2 linked regions of the Rhodospirillum rubrum ATCC 11170 genome follow. Each later gene encodes a partner of the first gene's protein in a complex. Links are inferred from orthologs where the notes say so. Each region holds a gene or a part of one and is shown on either strand. Other genes may lie near its edges.

Evidence for each region.
Region 2: the proteins of RRU_RS17940 (region 1) and dnaN are in contact, whole or in part, in a cryo-EM structure (PDB 8GIZ), measured with the Escherichia coli proteins. The link is inferred for Rhodospirillum rubrum ATCC 11170 from one-to-one orthologs.

The regions. Positions count from the first base shown.
Region 1 is NC_007643.1:3,992,153-4,004,847, forward strand. What follows is about bases 3,898-6,859. They hold RRU_RS17940 (DNA polymerase III subunit gamma/tau), read right to left. Parts: upstream 6,388-6,859; coding sequence 4,408-6,387; downstream 3,898-4,407. Other genes in these bases: recR (recombination mediator RecR), read right to left, coding at 3,898-4,059; RRU_RS17935 (YbaB/EbfC family nucleoid-associated protein), read right to left, coding at 4,088-4,411; bfr (bacterioferritin), read right to left, coding at 6,650-6,859. Outside these bases: rocD (ornithine--oxo-acid transaminase), read right to left, coding at 1-292; RRU_RS17910 (dimethylarginine dimethylaminohydrolase family protein), read right to left, coding at 306-1,190; RRU_RS17915 (Lrp/AsnC family transcriptional regulator), read left to right, coding at 1,369-1,794; RRU_RS17920 (hypothetical protein), read right to left, coding at 1,913-2,623; RRU_RS17925 (hypothetical protein), read right to left, coding at 2,761-3,378; more of recR, read right to left, coding at 3,466-3,897; more of bfr, read right to left, coding at 6,860-7,135; RRU_RS17955 (SufE family protein), read left to right, coding at 7,342-7,758; RRU_RS17960 (LysR family transcriptional regulator), read right to left, coding at 7,770-8,651; RRU_RS17965 (MFS transporter), read left to right, coding at 8,759-9,976; RRU_RS17970 (sensor domain-containing diguanylate cyclase), read right to left, coding at 9,939-11,696; dapD (2,3,4,5-tetrahydropyridine-2,6-dicarboxylate N-succinyltransferase), read left to right, coding at 11,942-12,695. UniProt on the Escherichia coli protein: Part of the beta sliding clamp loading complex, which hydrolyzes ATP to load the beta clamp onto primed DNA to form the DNA replication pre-initiation complex.
Region 2 is NC_007643.1:254-7,556, reverse strand. The notes cover bases 3,507-6,402. They hold dnaN (DNA polymerase III subunit beta), read right to left. Parts: upstream 5,566-6,402; coding sequence 4,447-5,565; downstream 3,507-4,446. Other genes in these bases: dnaA (chromosomal replication initiator protein DnaA), read right to left, coding at 5,800-6,402; recF (DNA replication/repair protein RecF), read right to left, coding at 3,507-4,387. Also shown: RRU_RS00030 (ImmA/IrrE family metallo-endopeptidase), read right to left, coding at 1-42; RRU_RS00025 (killer suppression protein HigA), read right to left, coding at 29-373; gyrB (DNA topoisomerase (ATP-hydrolyzing) subunit B), read right to left, coding at 787-3,195; more of recF, read right to left, coding at 3,260-3,506; more of dnaA, read right to left, coding at 6,403-7,303. UniProt on the Escherichia coli protein: Confers DNA tethering and processivity to DNA polymerases and other proteins. Acts as a clamp, forming a ring around DNA (a reaction catalyzed by the clamp-loading complex) which diffuses in an ATP-independent manner freely and bidirectionally along dsDNA.

The sequences.
Region 1 (12,695 bases):
CGTTATGGAAGGCCCGGCTGGTCAGGGTCAGCCGTCCGGCCTGGGCGATCAGCGCCTCGAGGATGCGCGGATGGCAATGACCCTGGTTGACCGCCGAATAGGCCGACAGGCAATCCAGGTAACGCCGTCCAGCGACATCCCACACCCAAACCCCCTGGCCCCGGGTCAGCACGACATCAAGCGGCTTGTAGTTATGCGCGCCCAGGCGATGCTCGACCTCCAGATAGTCGCGGAGATCCTCGGGGGTGGGCGAGGCGAGGCCGGCGGCGAGGGGCGGGGCGAGGGAGGTCATGGGGTGGACTCCTTTATTCGGCGGCGGCGGTGGCGCGGACGGCGGCCCGGGCCCGGCGATCAAGGCGCAGGGTCATGCAATAGGACCCGCCCCCCGACTGCATGAAGCGGCCAAGCTCAAGACCATGGACATGGTAGCCGCGCTCTTCGAGGAGGGCGCGCAACGAGGCCGGCGGATTGGCCATCACCACCTCGCGGCCATGGGCCACGGCATTGATGCTAAAGGCGCTGGCGGCGGCGAAATCGGCTTCGATCAGCATCTCGGGGGCGACGACGGCGCGCAGGCGCTCCAGCGAGGCGGTCGACAGCGCCGGGGTGAAGGTCAGAACCTCGCCGCCGGGCAGCACGCAAAAGCAGGTATCAAGATGATAGAAGCGCGGATCGACCAGTTCCAGGCGGACGATCTCCTGGCCGAAGGTCTCGGCGATCACCTCGATCGAGGCGCGGCTGGAGCGCGGGCCGTGGGCGGCGAAGAACAGCTGGCGGCTGGCGTCCCACAGGCAATCGCCGGCCCCTTCCTGGAACACGCCCTCGGGCAGGGAATGAACGGCGCTCAGCAGGCCGCGCTGGCGCAGGGCCTCGAAGGCGGCGTGGAAATGGGCTTCCTCGCCCTGACGCTCGGGATGGCGGAAGCGCGCGACCAGGGCGATGCCATCAAACACGATGGCCGCATTGGCCGGAAACACCATATCGGGCAGACCGGGCTGGCCGGGGAGGATTTCCAAAGCGAAGCCGACGGCGCCCAGGGCATCGGCCAGGGCCTGCCACTGGGTGGCGGCCTCGGCCAGCGCCACCGTCTGGTTGCCGGCCCAGCTTTCGGGAGTCATCCACGGATTAATCGCATAGGTGACCCCGTAATGGTCGGGGCGGGTCATCAGGATACGGGGGGCGGTGGGCATGGGGGCCTCGTTCGCGGGGGGTGTCGATAGGCAGAAGATGCGAAACGAGGGACCCAACGAAAAGACTAAAACTCGTCAGCGAAATGCCAGAAATAAAGCAGTATGCTAGGCATCCCGCGCAAACTGTCAGAGCCGCCGCGAAGATGGGCGCTGTGGGGTTGGCCGATAAGGAGCGCCCATGACCCTTGATGATCTTGATCGTCGGCTGATCGGCCTGCTGCGCGAGGATGCGCGGCTGCCGGTGTCCTCGCTCGCCCATGCCCTGGGGGTATCGCGCGGCACCGTGCAAAACCGCATCGATCGTCTGCGCGACAGCGGCGAGGTTCTGGGGTTTACGCTGCGGCTGCGCTCGGAAGCCGGATCGGGGGTGCGCGCGGTGTGCCTAGTCTCGGAACAAACCCGCGACGCTTCGGCCATCCTCGCCGCGCTCAAGCGCATTCCCGAAGCGCGCGGCGTGCATACCACCAACGGCCGCTGGGACATCATGGTCGATCTGGCCGCCGATACCCTGGAAGACCTTGACCGGGCGATCGGCCAGATCCGCGCCCTGGGCGGCGTCACCGATACGGAAACCCTGGTTCTGCTGACGCCGCACAAGGGGTAGAGCGGCGGGCGGAAAGGCAGACACCGGCCTTCCGCGCCATCGCCGCTCTACGATCTTGATCGTCGGGCAAATCGTCGTCGCACTTTGGTTCCGATCGCTCGGGACTGTCCCTAAACCCTTAGCGGGCCTTGGTGTCGCCGTACCATTCGCCGGCGCTTCCGCCGACCGAGCCGCCCTTCTGGACATAGCCGCCATTGGGGCTGCGCACCCAGAGGCTGCCGCTATCGGTGCGGATGGTCGGGTCCAGGCGGTTCAATTCATCCTGGGCCGAGGCGCCGGGTTGACGATGCTGAAGCGACGGACGGATGCCCTGGCTGCTGGCTTCCAAAGGCGTCGCGGCATTGGCCGCGTCTACCTGGGAAATCGCCGGGGTCGGCGTCGAGGGCAGCGGCGCGTAGGTCACGGTCGGGTTCGCCCCGGTGGGGGCGGGGGCGGGAGCGATGGTGGTGGTCGTCGTCGAGTAGCCCATGCTCCCCGTCGGAGCGGAATACCCGGTCCCCACCGTGGGGGGAGGCGCATAGCTCGGGTTTGACGGCAAAGGGGTGATCGTCGTCGTTGTCGTCGAATAGCCCGGCGTCGCGGACGGCACCGTCACCGAGCGGTAATGAACACCCTCGGCGGTGGTCGGGGCCGCCGGGCTCGTCGGGGCCCCATAGCCGGGTGCGGTCGTCGCCGGGGCGGTGGGGCTATAGGGCGACATGGCGCTATAGGGCGTGCTGCTCTCGCGCATGGGCGGCACCAGAATCTCGCTGGAGCTTTGGGCGTGGGCCTGCCAACCCAGCGTCGTTATCAGGGTCGCGGCCAGGGTCGCTTTGGTCAGGCTATGCATGGGGGTCGGTCCTTCCTTGGAACGGCTTCTTGCGGAGCCACGTCTGTTCCTCGCGGTGCGAACGAAAGGGCTCCCGGTTGCCCAACGCGCGATCGTCGGATTTGTTGCGCTGTCCCGGCGCGGCGCGGGGCGAAGAATCAGGGTTTGGTGGGCGCCTCGCCCATATCGATGCCCTGGGGGCCGGGGAAGCGCAGGAACAGGGCGCGGGCCAGCGGCACCAGGGCATCCATCAGGTCGCGGCCGTCATCGACCAGCAGGGCCCGCCCCTCGTAGACGGTGCGGCCCTCGGCGGTGATGGTGACCGAAAGCCGCTTCTCGATCATCGTCGGCGGGGCGCCTGGGCCGATATCGCCCGCCGGAGCCTTGCCCATCGCCAGCCCGCCCGGGGTGCTCCAGCCGAAGCGATAGCTGACCCCCGCCGCCGGCGCCATGTCGCTATACGAGGACATGGTGGTTTCCAGCCCCACCCGCCAAACGGCGCGACGGGCCTCGGTCCCGGTGATCCAGCGATGGCCATGGCGGGTGAGCAGCGGCGCGACCACATTGGCCGCCGCCTGGAAAGCCGGATCGGCGGCCTGGGCGCGGTCGCGCGGCGTGATAGCGAAGGTGGTAGGGGCGGGGGCGGGGGGCAATTGATGGGTGCGCTCGACGCGCACGGCGGCCTGCTTGGGCGTGGACGGGGCAGAGCCGGCGCAGGCGGTCACCAGGGACACCAGCAAGGCCGCGACAAGGGGAAGAAAGGGGAAACGGCGCATGGCGGGCTCTTTTGGCGATGGTCGGGGGAGGGATCGGCTCTGCCGCGTCCCGGCGGCGCGCTCAGGGGGCGCGATCGGACGGCGCGGTCAAACCGGGCGACGGGCGCGCAGGGCGGCGGTCAGGGTGCCATCGTCCAGATAGTCCAACTCGCCGCCCACGGGAACCCCCTGGGCCAATCCCGATACGGTTATTCCCTTTGGCTCGATAAGATCGGCGATGACATGGGCGGTGGTCTGCCCCTCGACGGTGGCCGGCAGGGCCAGGATGACCTCGACCACCGGGCCTTCGGCGACGCGGGCTGCCAAGCGATCAAGACCAAGATCCTCGGGACCGACGCCATCGATCGCCGAGAGCAGCCCGCCCAGAACATGGTAGCGCCCGGAAAACACCCCGCCGCGTTCAAGGGCCCAGAGGTCGGCGACATCACGCACCACGCAGATCAGCGTTCCGTCGCGGCGCGGATCGGCGCAGATCGAACAGGGCGCGCGGGTGTCGAGAGTGCCGCAGACCGGGCAGAGGCGGACCGAGGCGGCGACCGCGCCCAGGGCCTCCATCAAGGGGTCCATCAGGCTCTCGCGCCGCTTGAGCAGATGCAAAGCGGCGCGCCGGGCCGAACGGGGACCCAATCCGGGCAGTCGGGCCAGCAGGCCGATCAGACGGTCGATCTCTCCCGCGGACACCGGGACCCTCCGGACAAAAGACGTGGGATCAGAAGGGCAGGCTCATGCCCGGCGGCAGCTTCAGCCCGCCGGTCAGTTCCGACATCTTTTCCTTCACCATCTCGTCGACCTTGGCCTTGGCGTCGTTGAAGGCGGCGACGATCAGGTCTTCCATGACCTCGGTTTCCTTGGGATCGACCAGCGAGGGATCGATCTTGATCGAGCGCACGCCGCCCTTGCCGTCCAGGGTTACCACGCACATGCCGGCCGCCGACTGGCCGCTGACGTCCATCGCCTTCAGCTCTTCTTGAACTTCGGCCATGCGGGTTTGCAGCTGCTGGGCCTGCTTGAGCATTTGCCCGATGTTTTTCATGTCTCGTCGTCTCCGATGAATGGGTCGAACAGATCGTCTGGATCGGCGCCCGCCGGGGTGTCGAAGCCGGGCGCGCCATAAGCCTCGCCAGGATCGCCGAGGAGGTCGGGCGAATCGGCCTCGGCCGCGACGGCTCCGGGATGCTCGCGAATGGTTCCGATCACCGCCCCGGGAAAGCGGTCCAGCACCGCCTTGACCAGCGGATGGGCATGGATATCGGCCTGGGTGGCATCATGCAAGGTCGGCTGTCCGGGACGGTCGGTCAGCGTCACCATCCACCGCCGGCCGGTCCATTCGCCGAGCAGGCGGGTGATCTGGCCGGCCAGTTTGGCCGGCGCGGCGGGCAGGGGATGGATCTCCAGCAGCCCAGCCTCGGGATCATAGCCCACCAGTTCGACATCGCGATACAGATGGCCGGTGACCACGGCTTCGCGCTTGCGCCGGAACAGATCGACGAGCAGGGCGAAGCTGCGCGGCACCGGGTCGAAGGCGCCGGCCGGATCGGCGGCCGGTGGGGCCGGCGGGGGCGGGGGCGGGGGCGGGGGATCGGGGGCGACCTCCACCGGCGCTACGGCCAGGGCGCCGCCGCCGGCGTTCGATTGCGACGGGCGGGACGGGCGCGGCGGCTCGTCGGCCCGGGACGGCGGCGAAGGGGGAGGCGGCGCGGCGGGGGGGGGACCGGCGGGCGAGTGGGGGGCCGGCGGGCGGGGGGCGGCGGGCTGGGCACCGCCGGCGATCATCTTCAAGGCCTCCTCGGGGGTGGGCAGGTCGCTGGCATAGGCCAGACGGATCAGCACCATTTCGACGGCCTGAAGCGGCACCGGGGCGCCGCGCGCCTCGCCCAGGCCTTTGAGCAGGATCTGCCAGCAGCGGTTCAGCACCGCCATCGACAAGCGCTCGGCCATCGCCCGGCCACGGGTGCGCTCGGCCTCGGGAACGGCGGCATCCTCGGCCGAGACCGGCACCACCTTCACCCGCGTCATCCAATGGACGAGATCAAGCAGATCTTGAACGATGACCAGCGGATCGGCGCCCAGGGCGTATTGCCGATCAAGGAGGTCGAGGCTTTCGGCGATGCGGCCGGCGAGCAGGGCGTCGAGCAGGTCGAAGATGCGGGCGCGGTCGGCCAGTCCCAGCATCTCGGCGACCTGGGCTTCGGAAACCGTGCCGCCGCCATGGGCGATCGCCTGATCAAGCAGCGACAAGCCGTCGCGCACCGATCCATCGGCGGCGCGGGCGATCAGGGTCAGGGCGCTTGGGGCGATCTCGGCGCCTTCCAGCCCGGCGATACGCAGGAAATGGCCCGAAAGCTCGGCGGCGCTGACCCGGCGCAGGTCGAAGCGTTGGCAGCGCGACAGAACGGTGACCGGGACCTTGCGGATCTCGGTGGTGGCGAAAATGAATTTCACATGCTCGGGCGGCTCTTCGAGCGTCTTCAACAGGGCGTTGAAGGCGGCGGTCGAGAGCATGTGGACTTCGTCGATGATGTAAACCTTGGTGCGGGCCACCGCCGGGCGGTAGCGCACGCCATCAAGGATCTCGCGGATATCGCCAACGCCGGTGCGGCTGGCGGCGTCCATCTCCAGCACATCGACATGGCGGTCTTCGGCGATCGCCTTGCAATGCTCGCAGACGCCGCAGGGCGTGATGGTCACGCCCCCCTTGCCATCGGCGCCGACGCAATTCAGGGCGCGGGCGATCAGCCGGGCGGTGGTGGTCTTGCCCACCCCGCGCACGCCCGTCAGCATCCAGGCCTGGGCCAGTCGCCCGCTGTCGATGGCGTTGGTCAGGGTGCGGACCAGGGCTTCCTGGCCGATCAGGGCGTCAAAGGACGCCGGGCGATATTTGCGGGCGAGAACACGGTAGGGCGCGGACGCCGGGGTGGCTTTTGAACCGGCAGGCTTCTCGGAGGAGGGGGCCTCGGAGTCGGGTGTCACCTGATCGCTCATACCGGGGGCCGGGTCAACGGGGCGCATGGGAGACCCCGGAAACACAAGGGGGCCGACGGGCGACCCCGGAAAACAGGGGAAGAAAAGGTGGAAGACTGGACGCGACCCGCGACGAACTCGTTACGGCTGCTTCCTTCCGGACCTGACCGGGTTGGCGAGAGCCACGCCCACGCCAGCCTTCCAAGGACACTATAAACCGTCTTTCCCCTCGGCGCGCAAGGGGGCTTGAGCAAGAAAGACGACATTCCCGCGGCCGCCCCAGGGGAGCGCCATGCCCTCACCCGCCCGATCAGGCGGCGACGGCCGGATCCATTTGGGCCTGCAGATAGTTTTGCAGACCGGTCAGCTCGATCAGCCGCAGCTGCTGTTCCAGCCAATACAGGTGATCCTCCTCGGTGTCGTTCAGCAAAGGCAGCAGCGCCTGACGGGTCACGTAATCCTTTTCGGCCTCGCACAGCTTGATGACCCGGCGCAGGTTGGTGACCACCGTGCGTTCGGTATCGAGATCAAGGGCGAGCATCTCGGGGACATGGCGGCTGGTCGAGGTCGGCGGGCGCTGGCCAAGATCGGGGGTGCCCTCCAGGAACAAGATGCGCTCGATCAGCACCCGGGCATGCTCGAGTTCCTCTTCCTGCTCGTGCTTGATCCGGGCATGGAGCCGGGGCAGGCCCAGGTCCTTATAGACATGGGCATGGACGAAATACTGATCGGATGCGGTCATTTCATAGGCGAGCAGGGTGTTGAGCTCGGCCAGGATCGCGGCGTTGCCTTTCATGTCCCCTCCGGTGGGCTTAGGGTGAAAACAGGGCCAGGATCCTTAAGTGGGCGACGGCGGCCCGGGCTTACAGGGCCCAGGCGGAAACCATCGCCTTTTCGGGTCAAAAATCCTGGCCGGGGTCCGGGGAGCGGGTATAAGGAAAAGGAAACCAACGACCGCCGCTTTGGCGCGGTCCGGTGTGGGATACAAGATCCTTGAGCGACATGCCGCAGATGACCCTGGACGATCTGGCCGAAAATTTCGCCCTGTTCGACGATTGGGAAGACCGCTACCGCTACATCATCGATCTGGGCAAGAAACTGCCGCCGATGCCCGAAGCGGAAAAGACCGAGGCCTCGAAGGTACGGGGCTGCATGAGCCAAGTGTGGCTGGTCGTCCTCCCCGATCCCGGCCCGCCCAAGCGGCTAACCTTCCATGTCGATTCCGACGCCCACATCGTGCGCGGATTGGCGGCGGTGATGATGATCATCTTTTCGGGCCGCACCCCGGAAGAAATCCTGGCGATCGACGCCGACGGCATCTTCGCCCGGCTTGGCCTGGACAGCCACATCAGCCCCAACCGCCGCAACGGCGTGGCCAGCATGATCGCCACCATCCAGGCGATGGCCCGCGCCGCATAAAGCGGATTGGCCTAAGCCGCCGGGCGCAAGGCCCCTTCCAGGGCCTGGATGAAAACCCGCAGCTTGGGCAGGACGAACCGGGCGCTGGGATAGACGGCCCAGATCGACAGATCAAGGGCGGCGGCGTCCTCCAGGGTGATCCGCACCAGCCGACCCGCCGCCAGATCGTCGCCGACGTTCCACAAAGCAAGCAGGGCGATGCCGGCGCCACCCAGGCAGGCGCCGTGCAGGGCTTCGATGCCGTTCGCCGAAAACCGTCCGTTGACCCGCGCCTTGAGATCGCGGCGGTCGGCCTGGAAGGGCCAATGGGTGGTGCCGGTTTGGGTCAGGCAGTCGTGGCCGGCCAGATCGGCGAGCAGGCGCGGGGTGCCGCGTTCGGCGAGGTAGGCGGGGGCGGCGCATAACACCCGGGGGCTGGCCGCCACCTTGTGGGCGATCAGGGCGCTATCGCGCAAAACGGCGATGCGGATCGCCAGATCGGCGCCGGTGGCGACGATATCGACAACCGCGTCATTGAGATCAAGATCGATGCGCAGCTCGGGATGGGCGCGCAGCAAGCCGGGAATCAGCGGGGCGATGATCTTGCGGCCAAAGGCCGCCGGGGTGGTGACGCGCAGCAGTCCCGAAACACCGATGGCCGCCGAACGCAGCATCGCCCGCCCGGCGGCTTCGCTTTCCACCATGGCCTGGGCATAGGGCAGGAAAGCCTCACCCTCGGGGGTAAGCGACACCGCGCGCGTGGTGCGCTGCATCAGCCGCAGGCCAAGCACCCGCTCCAACCCGGCAAGACGGCGCGTCGCCGTCATCGGTGTGATCGCCAGCCGGCGGGCGGCGGCGGACAGGCTGCCGGCCGCGGCGGCGGTGACGAAAACGGTGACGGCCTCCGTATCCATTCTATCACTTTCCGATATACAGGCTGCTCACTTCCACCACCTACACGAAAACCGTTGAGGGGGCTATCACTTCGGCATCCCAGATCCCGCCAAAAAGGTCGCGCCCCATGTCCGAACCCGCCGTATTCCCCTCTCCCCGGCCCGCCCTTGGTCGCGGGGCGACCTTCGCCATGGCCGCCGCCGCTGGGCTGGCCGTCGCCAACATCTACTATAATCAGCCGATGCTCGGCCTCATCGAAGACGCCTTCCCCGGCTCGGCCAGCCCGGGCCTGATCCCGACGGTGACCCAATTGGGCTATGCCCTGGGTTTGTTTCTGCTGGTGCCGCTGGGGGATCTTGTCGACCGGCGGCGTCTGATCATCGGCCAGTTCCTGGCTTTGGCCGCGACGCTTTGTCTGACGGCGCTGGCGCCAACGGCCGGGGTGCTGGTCGGCGCCTCGCTACTGGTTGGCGCCGGGGCGACGGTGGCCCAGCATATCGTGCCGTTTGCCGCCGCCCTGGCGCCCGACGGCCAGCGCGGGCGGATCATCGGCACGGTGATGGGCGGGCTGCTTTGCGGGATCTTGCTCAGCCGGACCCTGGCCGGCGTCGTCGCCACCCATCTGGGATGGCGCGAGATGTTCTGGCTGGGCGTGCCGCTGGTCCTGGCCGCCGCCGGGTTGATGGCCGCCGTGCTGCCGCGCCGGGTCGTTCCGCCGCAGGGCCTGCGCTACGGCCAAGCCTTGCGTTCGCTCGCCCATCTCTGGCGCGACGAACCGGCCCTGCGGCGGGCGACGCTGACGCAGGCCGCCCTCTTTGGCTCGTTCTCGGTCTTCTGGACGGTTCTGGCGCTTCATCTGCAAGAGCCCGCCCTGGGGCTGGGCGCCGATGTCGCCGGCCTGTTCGGGGTTATCGGCGCGGTCGGGGTGGTGGCGGCGCCGCTGGCCGGGCGGCTGGCCGATCATCGCGGACCGGGGCCGGTGATCGTCCTCGGCGCGTCGCTGGTTCTGGTGTCCTGGGCGATTGTCGCCCTGTGGGCAAGCGTCCTTGGGCTGGTGGTCGGCGTCATCGCCCTTGATCTCGGCACTCAAAGCGCCCTGGTGTCCAATCAGCATGTGGTCTATGCGCTGCGCCCCGAGGCGCGCAGCCGCCTCAACACCGTATTCATGAGCGGTATGTTCCTGGGAGGCGCCGGCGGATCGGCCGGGGCGACCCTGGCCTGGAGCTTGGGCGGCTGGGCGGCGGTCAGCGGCTATGGCGCCGGGCTGGCGATCCTCGCCCTGGGGATCTTGCGCCTTGGCCGGCCGATCAGGTCGGAGTGTGCGGCGGCGGCAGCGACAGACTGAAGCGCCCCTTGCCGCCGTGTTTGGCGGCATACATGGCCATATCGGCCCGCGCCGTCAGATCCTCCACTCCCTCGCCCGAGGCCGGATCATGGATGGCCAGCCCGATCGACAACGACAGCGGTCGGTCGGGCGAGCCGTCGAAGGGGCGCAAGAGGGCGTCTTCGGCCAAGATCTCGGCGGCCTTAGCGCTGGCCGCCTCGGCGTCGGCCCCCTCGAGCCAAATGGCGAATTCGTCACCGCCCAGGCGGGCGACGATATCGGTGGCCCGGGTATGATCGGTCAGGATCTTGCGCACCGTCATCAACGCCTCGTCACCGCGCAGATGGCCATGGGCGTCATTGACCCATTTGAAGTTGTCCAGATCGATATACAGCAGGGCCGAGCGCGCCGGCCGCTCGGAGCGGCGGGCCGCCTCCTCGCCGGCGCGGCGCTCGACCAGCCCGGGAGGCCCTTTCAGCCGGCGGTCCATGTCGTCGAAAAACGCCCGGCGGTTGAGCAGGCCGGTCAACCCGTCGGTGCGCGACATGGAGATGATGCGGTCGTGCTGACCGATCTGTTCATTGGCGCTGCCGATCTGATTGGCGACATCGACGATCAGCAGATGATCATCCTCGCTCCACGCGCCGCGTTCGATGCGCCGCCACAGCACCACCGCGCCGTTGATCTGGCGGCGATAGCGCGACGCCGCGACCAGCACGGTCCACTTCCCATCGGGGGTGGTCTGGGCGTGGGCTCCCTCGCCTAGGGCCTCAAGGGTAAGGACGACCTTTTCGTCACCGCCTTCGCCGAAACGTCCGCGCGGCAGGAACGGCCGGTCGGGGCCATCATCAAGCGCCGCCCGATAAATTAGGCAACCATCACCGCCTACGCTGCGGGCCAGGGCTTCAGCGGCGACATTGAGCATATTGGAGGGGTCAATCTCGTCGCGGAAGGTGCGCTCGACATTGGCGACGACGCGTTGGCGGTTGAGCGCCCGGGCCAGCGCCTTGTCGCGGTCGTGCTGTTCGGTGATGTCGTGGCAGACGCCCCGGCCGCCGCTCCATTCGCCGCTGGCGTCGAAAACCGGCATCGAGGAGGTCTTGAGACAAGCCAGAGTGCCGTCGCGGCGGCGGACCCAGATATCGACATCCTTGACCCGGACCGGCGAGTTGAAGACCGTCGCCCCCGATTGGGCATCGGTGATGTCCATCAAGGTCCAGGGCAGGGCGCCCACCAGATCGCGGGCGGCATAGCCAAGGGCGCCATCGGGGGAAACGAAAACGAAGCGGCCGTCCGGTCCGGTTTCCCAGGTGAAGTCGATCGACAGATCGACGAAATCCTTATAGCGCTGGCGGCTGTCGGTCAGCGCCTTGCGCAGGGTTCTTTCCAAGGTGACGTCGCGGCCGATCACCACCACCCGGCCCGGCTCGGCGGTGGGCAGGATGATCAGGTCGAATTGGGCGGGCAGGCCGTCGCGCCCGACATCCACGACCTTTTGCTGGGGAACGCCGGTTTCCAGGGCGCTGCGGATCTCCGGCAACAGGCTGTCGGCGGCTTCCGGCGAAAACAGCGGGCGCAGGGGTTCGCCCAGGGCGTTGCACAGGGCCTCGCCGCCGCCCAGCGCGACGATGGCCGCCGGGCCGGGGTGCAGAAGGATCGTCTCCGGCGCGATGGTGGCGGCCTGGGCGTCGAACCGCGGAGGCTCCTCGTCGTGCTCGTCGCGTGTCTTGACCTCGGCCACCCTGACCTCTCTCCTGTAAGGCTCCCGACCGCGCCCCTTGTTGGAAGGGTCGGAGTCGAAACGGGATGCGGTCGCACCTTACGAAGGGGCGCCCGTCGCGTCAACGGAAGGGCGGTCCGGCGCGTTTCCGGCCGGCAGGGCGATTGACTTGGACAACCGGCCGGCTATGGTTGACCACCATCCACGACTATCGGATCCTTTTCAACCGCCCCGACCGGGGCTTCGCCCAGGGACACCCGCGCGCCATGACCACGCCGAGCTTGCAGACCACCATCGAGGCCGCCTGGGAGAGCCGCGAGGGCGTGACCCTGGAGACGCGGGGAGCCGTGCGCGACGCGGTCGAGGCCGTGCTCGACGGCCTGGACGCCGGGATCTATCGCGTCGCCGAAAAGATCGGCGAGACCTGGGTTGTCCATCAGTGGCTGAAGATGGCGGTGCTGCTGTCCTTCCGCCTCAACGACATGACACCGGTTTCCGGCGCGCCGGGCGGCGCCACCTGGTGGGACAAGGTTCCCTCCAAATTCGCCGGCTGGGGGGAAGACCGCTTCCGCGCCGCCGGATTCCGCGCCGTTCCCGGCGCCATCGTCCGCCGCTCGGCCCATATCGCGCCGGGCGTCGTGCTGATGCCCAGCTTCGTCAACCTCGGCGCCCGCGTCGAATCCGGGGCGATGATCGACACCTGGGCGACCGTGGGGTCTTGCGCCCAGATCGGGCGCAACGTTCATCTGTCGGGCGGGGCGGGGATCGGCGGCGTGCTGGAACCCCTTCAGGCCGGTCCGGTGATCATCGAAGACAACTGCTTCATCGGCGCCCGCTCCGAGGTCGCCGAGGGGGTGCTGGTGGAAACCGGCGCCGTGCTGTCGATGGGCGTGTTCATCGGCGCCTCGACCCGCGTCATCGATCGTGAGACCGGCGAGGTCTTCATGGGCCGGGTTCCGGCCTATTCGGTGGTGGTGCCGGGATCGCTGCCCGGTAAGCCGCTGCCCGATGGCACGCCGG
Region 2 (7,303 bases), 4.0 Mb from region 1 along the record:
CGCATAATCGGGCGTACCCGTCAGCCGCTCAGCTTTCTCCATGATAATCCCCCACAAACACGATCTCGACCTCGGTTACCAACGTAAGGTCAACGCTTCCATCGGCGCAGCGCGGAAGAGGGGTGTTCGCCGGGACAAGGCAGATACGCACACCCCCATGCGCCTCCACGGCCCACTGCCCCTTCCTCCTGCCGTCCAGCTTATGCCGACGCTCCGGCGGATAGATCGGAATGTCGCCCAGCGTTGGCATCGCCATCAGGGTCGTGATTCGATCCTCGATTTCCTCGGCACAGGGTTTTCCAAAGGCCTTTACCAGCTTTTGCTGCGTCGTACAGAGCTTGAGCAGCTTGGTTGTAGCGTAGCTAACCAGCACGGACGCCCCCTGGACTTAACGTGATAGGTAAAGCCTTTTGCCAAAAAATCAAGGAGGACCGCGACGAGCCCGACAGACGGCTCCCGCATAGACTGTGGACCCTGTTTTCCTAACCTCTTGAAGACCCTTGCCTAAGCGGAAAATCCTACCCCATGCCAACTAGAAACCACCACCATAAGTTAATTTTCCAGGATCTATTTTCGCCGCCAAGCGCCCGTCCCTCCGCCCCAACGGTTTTTCCCAAACAAAACCCCCGCCGGCTTGCGCCAGCGGGGGTTTTTAGTCGGCAGGAGGGGGCGGGGGCGTCCCCTTAGGGCGGTGTGGGGGAAATATGGTCCCCGCACACCGCTCTAAGATCTTGATCGCGAAGCAAATCGTCGTCGCGATCTGGTTCAGATCGCTCGGGATTTGCCTTAAACGTCCAGGTTCTGGACGTTCAGGGCGTTGTCTTGGATAAAGTCGCGGCGGGGTTCGACGATGTCGCCCATCAGGGTGCTGAACACATCCTCGGCGTCGCTGACCTGATTGACCTTCACCTGCAGCAGGCGGCGCACATTGGGATCAAGGGTGGTTTCCCACAGCTGCTCGGGGTTCATCTCGCCCAGGCCCTTATAGCGCTGGATGGCGATGCCCTTGCGGCCGGCGGCCATCACGGCGTTGATCAAGGTCATCGGGCCGGGGATGATCTGGTCGCCGTCCTTGATCCGCAGGCGACCGGGCTGCTCATAGAATTCGCGCAAGGCGGCCGCCATGGAGTCAAGCCGGCGGGCCTCGGTGCTGTGGATGACCTGGGGATCGATGACATGGGTCTCGGTCACCCCGCGCAGCGTGCGCTGGAACACCATGCCGCCCCCGGCGGCCAGGGTGCCGGTCCAGCCGCGTTCCAGCGGGCTTTCCAGGGCGTCGATCCGGCGGGCGACATCGGCGGCCGCGGCGCTGGCGCGGGCGTCGTCATTGACGATCTCGGTATGGAAGGCCCCGGCGACCGCCGCCTGTTCAAGCAAGACCCACGGCACCTTGCGGCCCATGGCGGCGATGGCGTTGCGCGCAAGGCGGGCGCGTTCGACCAGGGCGCGCAGATCGGGACCGGCCATCTGCACGCCGGCGGCGGTGGTGTAGACGGTCTCATCCAGGCCGGTATCCAGCAGATAGTCCTCAAGCTCGCGGTCGTCCTTGAGGTACTGCTCGGAATTGCCGCGCTTGGCCCGATACAGCGGCGGCTGGGCGATATAAAGATAGCCCTTCTCGACGACCTCGGGCATCTGGCGGAAGAAGAAGGTCAACAGCAGGGTGCGGATATGGCTGCCGTCGACGTCGGCGTCGGTCATGATGATGATCTTGTGGTAGCGGGCCTTGCCGACATCGAAATCATCCTTGCCGATGCCGGTGCCAAGCGCGGCGATCAGCGTGCCGATTTCCGCCGAGGATAGCATCTTGTCAAAGCGCGCCCGCTCGACGTTGAGGATCTTGCCGCGCAACGGCAAGATCGCCTGATAGCCGCGATCGCGCCCCTGCTTGGCCGAGCCGCCGGCGGAGTCTCCCTCGACGATGAACAGTTCGGACTGGGCCGGATCGCGGTTCTGACAGTCGGCCAGCTTGCCGGGCAGGCTGGCCATGTCGAGCGCGCCCTTGCGCCGGGTCAGTTCGCGGGCGCGGCGGGCGGCCTCGCGGGCGGCGGCGGCTTCCACCACCTTGCCGATGATCTTGCGGGCCTCCTGAGGGTGTTCCTCCAGCCACTGGCCCAGACGCTCGACGACCACGGCCTCGACCACCGGCCGAACCTCGCTTGAAACCAGCTTTTCCTTGGTCTGGCTGGAGAACTTGGGATCGGGAACCTTGACCGACAGCACGCAGGTCAACCCCTCGCGCATGTCATCGCCGGTCAGCGTCACCTTTTCCTTTTTCATCAGCCCGCTGTCTTGGGCGTAGCTGTTGAGGGTGCGGGTCAGACCGCCGCGGAAGCCGGCCATATGGGTGCCGCCATCGCGCTGGGGGATGTTGTTGGTGAAGCACAGCACCGTCTCGTGGTAGCTGTCGGTCCATTCCAGCGACAGTTCCACGATCATGCCGTCGCGTTCGCCGATCGCCGTGACCGGCGGGCTGTGCAGAACGGTTTTCGACTTGTCGAGATAGCGGACGAATTCCTCGATGCCGCCGTCGTAGTGGAATTTGGTGGTGCGCGGCTCGGTGCCGCGCTTGTCGGTCAACAGCAGCCGCACCCCGGAATTGAGGAAGGCCAGCTCGCGCAGGCGATGCTCCAGGGTGGCGTAATCATAGGTGGTGATGGCGAAGATCGCCGGCGAGGCCAAAAAGGTGATCTCGGTGCCGGTGCGGTCGCCGCAGTCGCCCACCACCTTCAGCGGCGCCACCACCTCGCCGTGCTCGAAGCGCACGTAGTGTTCCTTGCCGTCGCGCCAGATGCGCAGATCAAGCCAGTCCGACAGGGCGTTGACCACCGATACGCCCACGCCGTGCAGCCCGCCCGACACCTTGTAGGAATTCTGGTCGAACTTTCCGCCGGCATGCAGCTGGGTCATGATCACCTCGGCGGCGCTCACCCCCTCCTCGCGGTGGATATCGACGGGGATGCCGCGGCCATTGTCACAGACCGTCACCGAGCCATCGCCGTTGAGAATGACCTCGGAGTGATCGCAGTAACCGGCGAGCGCCTCGTCGATGGCGTTATCAACCACCTCATAGACCATGTGGTGCAGGCCTGACCCGTCGTCGGTATCGCCGATGTACATGCCGGGGCGCTTGCGCACCGCCTCCAGTCCTTTGAGAACCTTGATGGATTCGGATGTATAGGCCTGCTGGGTCATGGGAGCGGTCTTCTTGTTGTCTACGTGGAAAGGTCCGGCCCGAAAGCCGGCAACGGGGGCTTTGCTAGTCTAGCACGGCCCCCTCGGCGATGCGCAGGAATTGAGCGTTTTTGGCCCAGGAGTCAAAAGCTTGCGCCTCCGTTCCCGAGACCCAGGCCTGAAGTCCCTGGCCGCTCAGGGCCTCGCCCAGGGCGGCGCGGCGCGGCGCATCGAGATGGGCCACGCCCTCGTCGAGCAACAGCAGCGGCGCCACGGCGCGGGCGGCCTCCTGGACCCGGGCCTGGGCCAGGATCAGGGCGATCAGCACCGCCTTCTGCTCGCCGGTCGAGGCCTGGACGGCGGGAATGTCCTTGGGGCCGTGGCGCACCGCCAGATCATCGCGGTGCGGTCCCGGGGCCGGCGCCTCGGGTCCGCGCGCCATGGCCAGGGCGGCGCGCAGGCGGTCTTCGGCGGCCAGGGCCGGGCCGGCGGCCAGCCAGCCGTCGACCTCGGAGACCAGATCGATCCGCGCCCCGGGAAACGGCCCGGTGGCGGCGCGCACCGCCGCCCCCAGGCGGTCGACCAGATCGCGGCGCGCCGCGACGATCGCCACGCCATGGCGGGCCATCACGTCTTCCAGCCCGTCCAGCCAGCCGCGCGACGCCCGTCCCTCGCGCAGCAGGCGGGCGCGTTCGCGCTGGGCCTGGGCGTAAGCGGCGGTGCGTCCGGCGTGATCGGGATCAAGGCCATTGACCAGACGGTCAAGAAAGCGCCGGCGCTCGCTCGCCCCGCCGCGAAACAACCCGTCCATTTCCGGGGTCAGCCACAGCACCGAGAACAGATCGCCCAGCGCCGCCTGACCGGCCGTCGCCCCATCGATGCGCACCAGACGGCGCTCGCCCGCCGTCGCCCGCTCAAGGCCGGTGCCGACATCGACGCCGCGCCCCAGGGTTCCCGGCCCCGCCGGCAACCGCAGATGGGCGGCCACCGCCCAGGGCGGGCCCGCCGTCGCGGCGTCGCCCCCGACCCGGCGGCAGGGATCGGCCAGAGCCGCCCGTCGCAAGCCGCGCCCCGGGGCGAGAAACGACAGGGCTTCCAGCAGATTGGTCTTGCCCGCGCCATTGGGACCGGTCAGCACCAGGGGCCGGGGTCCGACATCCAGGCGCAGCCGGTCGTAGCAGCGAAAGGCGGTCAGGGTCAGCCGCTCGACCACGACGCCCCTTGGCCCTCCAGGGGGCGGCCGGTCGGACGCGGCGGAAAGGGGCGGCGTCGTCACACCCGCATCGGCATCAGCACATAGACGGCCGAGGCGTCGGCGACGTCGCGAATGACCGTCGGCGAGGCGGCGTCGGCAAAGGTCAGGCGCACCGATCCCCCCTCGACCTGACCGAGAATGTCGAGCAGGTAGCGGGAATTGAAGCCGATCTCGAGCGAGGTCGACTGATAGGCCGCCTCGATCTCCTCGACGGCGCTGCCGGCATCGGGACTCGAAGCCGAAAGCGTCATCGTACCCTTGGCGACGGCAACCTTGATGGCCCGGGACTTTTCCGTCGAGATCGCCGACACCCGGTCGGCGGCCTGGGCGAAAAGCTTGCAATCGACTTCCAGAACCTTGTCGTTTTCGGTCGGGATCACGCGCTCGTAATCGGGGAAAGTGCCGTCGATCAGTTTGGAGGTCAGGCGGGTTTCGTCGAAATCGAAGCGGATCTTCTGCTCGGACAGCCCGACGGTGATATCCATGCCGGTCTCTTCGATCAGCTTGCGCAATTCGCCCACGGTCTTGCGCGGCACGATCACCCCGGGCATGCCGGCGGCGCCGGCGGGCAAGGGAATCTCGGCGCGGGCCAAACGGTGGCCATCGGTGGCCACGGCGCGCAACACCGGCACCCCGGCGCTTTCCGTGGCGTGCAGATAGATGCCGTTGAGGTAGTAGCGGGTTTCCTCGGTGGAGATGGCAAAGCGCGTGCGATCGATCAGACCGCGCAGATCGGTCGCCGGCAGCGAGAAGCTGTGACTGAACTCGCCGGCGCTGAGCGCGGGAAAATCCTCGACCGGCAGGCACGACAGCGAAAACCGCGAGCGCCCGGCCTTGAGCACCAGCTGGCCGTCGTTGCCGTCATAGCTCAATTCCACCTGGCTGCCGTCGGGCAGCTTGCGGACGATGTCATACAGGGTATGGGCCGGCGCCGTGGTCGCTCCCGGGGCCAGGGTGGTCGCCGTCACCGTCTCGACGATCTCCAGGTCCATGTCGGTGGCGTTCAGGCTGAAGCCGCTCTCGCCGGTTTCCATCCGCACGTTCGACAAGATGGGAATCGTATTGCGCCGCTCGACGACGCTCTGGACGTGTCCCAAGGACTTGAGAAGGGCGGTGCGCTCGATCGTCAGCTTCATGGGCGGGCCTGAACCGGTGTCGGGACGGTTGGCCCCCGGGGGACCGACCGCACGGGAAGGGGAGATCGGCGACGGGAGACAGCGCCGAAAGGGCGGGAAGTATACGCAGACCACGGCCCCCGCCCAAGCGCTTTCCGCGTCAGGCGACGCCCGCAAGGAGAAGGGGGCGCCTCCCTTTCAACCGCAGACGGCGAAAACCGGGGCGGGAAACGGAGTCGCCGGGGGCCGGAGGCGTCAGGCCTCGAGCATGCGCCGCAGCAGTTCGACATCCTCGGCGAAGGTGCCATCGGCCAGGATCAGTTCCTCGACCTTGCGCACCGCATGCATGACCGTGGTGTGGTCGCGGCCACCGAAGCTTTTGCCGATTTCGGGCAGCGAACGGCTGGTCAGCTGCTTGCAGAGATACATCGCCACCTGCCGGGGCCGGGCCACCGCCCGGGCGCGGCGGGCCGAATGCATATCGGCGAGGCGGATCTTGAAGTGCTCGGCGACCTTCTTTTGAATTTCGTCGACGGTGACGCGCTTGTCATAGGTGCGCAGCAGGTCGTGCAGAACATCCTGGGCGGTTTCCAGGGTCAGATCGCGGCCGACCAGTTGAGCATGGGCGATCAGGCGGATCAGGGCGCCCTCAACCTCGCGGCCGTTCGACGCGATCTTATGGGCGATGAATTCAAGGACCTTTTCGGGCACGGAAACGCCCATGTGCTCGGCCTTCGATTCAAGAATGCCCAGGCGCAGCTCATAGGTGGTGGGATGGAGATCGGCAACCAGACCGCAGGCCATGCGCGAGCGCAGGCGGGCGCCGATGTTTTCCAGATCGGTGGGCGATTTGTCGGCCGACAGCACGATCTGGCTGCCCTGATCGACCAGGGCGTTGAAGGTGTGGAAGAATTCTTCCTGGGTGCTGTCCTTGCCGCTGATGAACTGAATGTCATCGACCATCAGCACTTCGACGCTGCGGAACTGCTCCTTGAACGACATGGTGTCTTGCTGGCGCAGGGCGCGGATGAAGCGGTGCATGAACTGCTCGGCCGACAGATAGATCACCCGGCGATGCGGCGAGGCCTCGCGGATGCCCCGGGCGATCGCATGCATCAGATGGGTCTTGCCCAGACCGACGCCGCCATAAAGGAACAAGGGGTTGAAGGCGACCCCCGTGGAATCGGCCACCCGTTTGGCCGCCGCATAGGCGAACTCATTGGGCTTGCCGACAACGAAGTTATCAAAGGTGAAGCGCGGATCGAGCGGGGCGGAAATGCCGTCGTCAAGGGGGGCCGGCGCCGAGTCGGCTCCTTCGGCGCCACCCTCGGCCGCCACCCGCACCATGGTCCGCGAAGCGCGCGCGGCGGGGCGTGGGGCGCCGGCCTCGGCCGGCCGCTGGCCCGCCGCCGGATCGGAGGCGCCCTCCGCCCTGTCGGCGTCCTGACCGGCGCGGGCCGGCGGAGCGGGAGCGGGCGCGCTCTCGACGATGAAATCGACATAGCGAATCGACGAATCCTCGGCCGCCCACAGCGAGCGGATGCGATCCCCGTAATGGTTCATCACCCAGTCGCGCATGAAACGCGTCGGCACGGCCAGACGCACCTCGCCCTCCACCGCCGCGACCAGGGTCATCGGCACGACCCAGGTCCGATAGGCGGAGTCGCCGAATTCCCGCTTCAAGAAGCCGCGCACCCGGTCCCAACTGGCACTCAGGTCGCAGCCATCAGCACCGGCAAGACTGCCGTTCTGGGGGTTC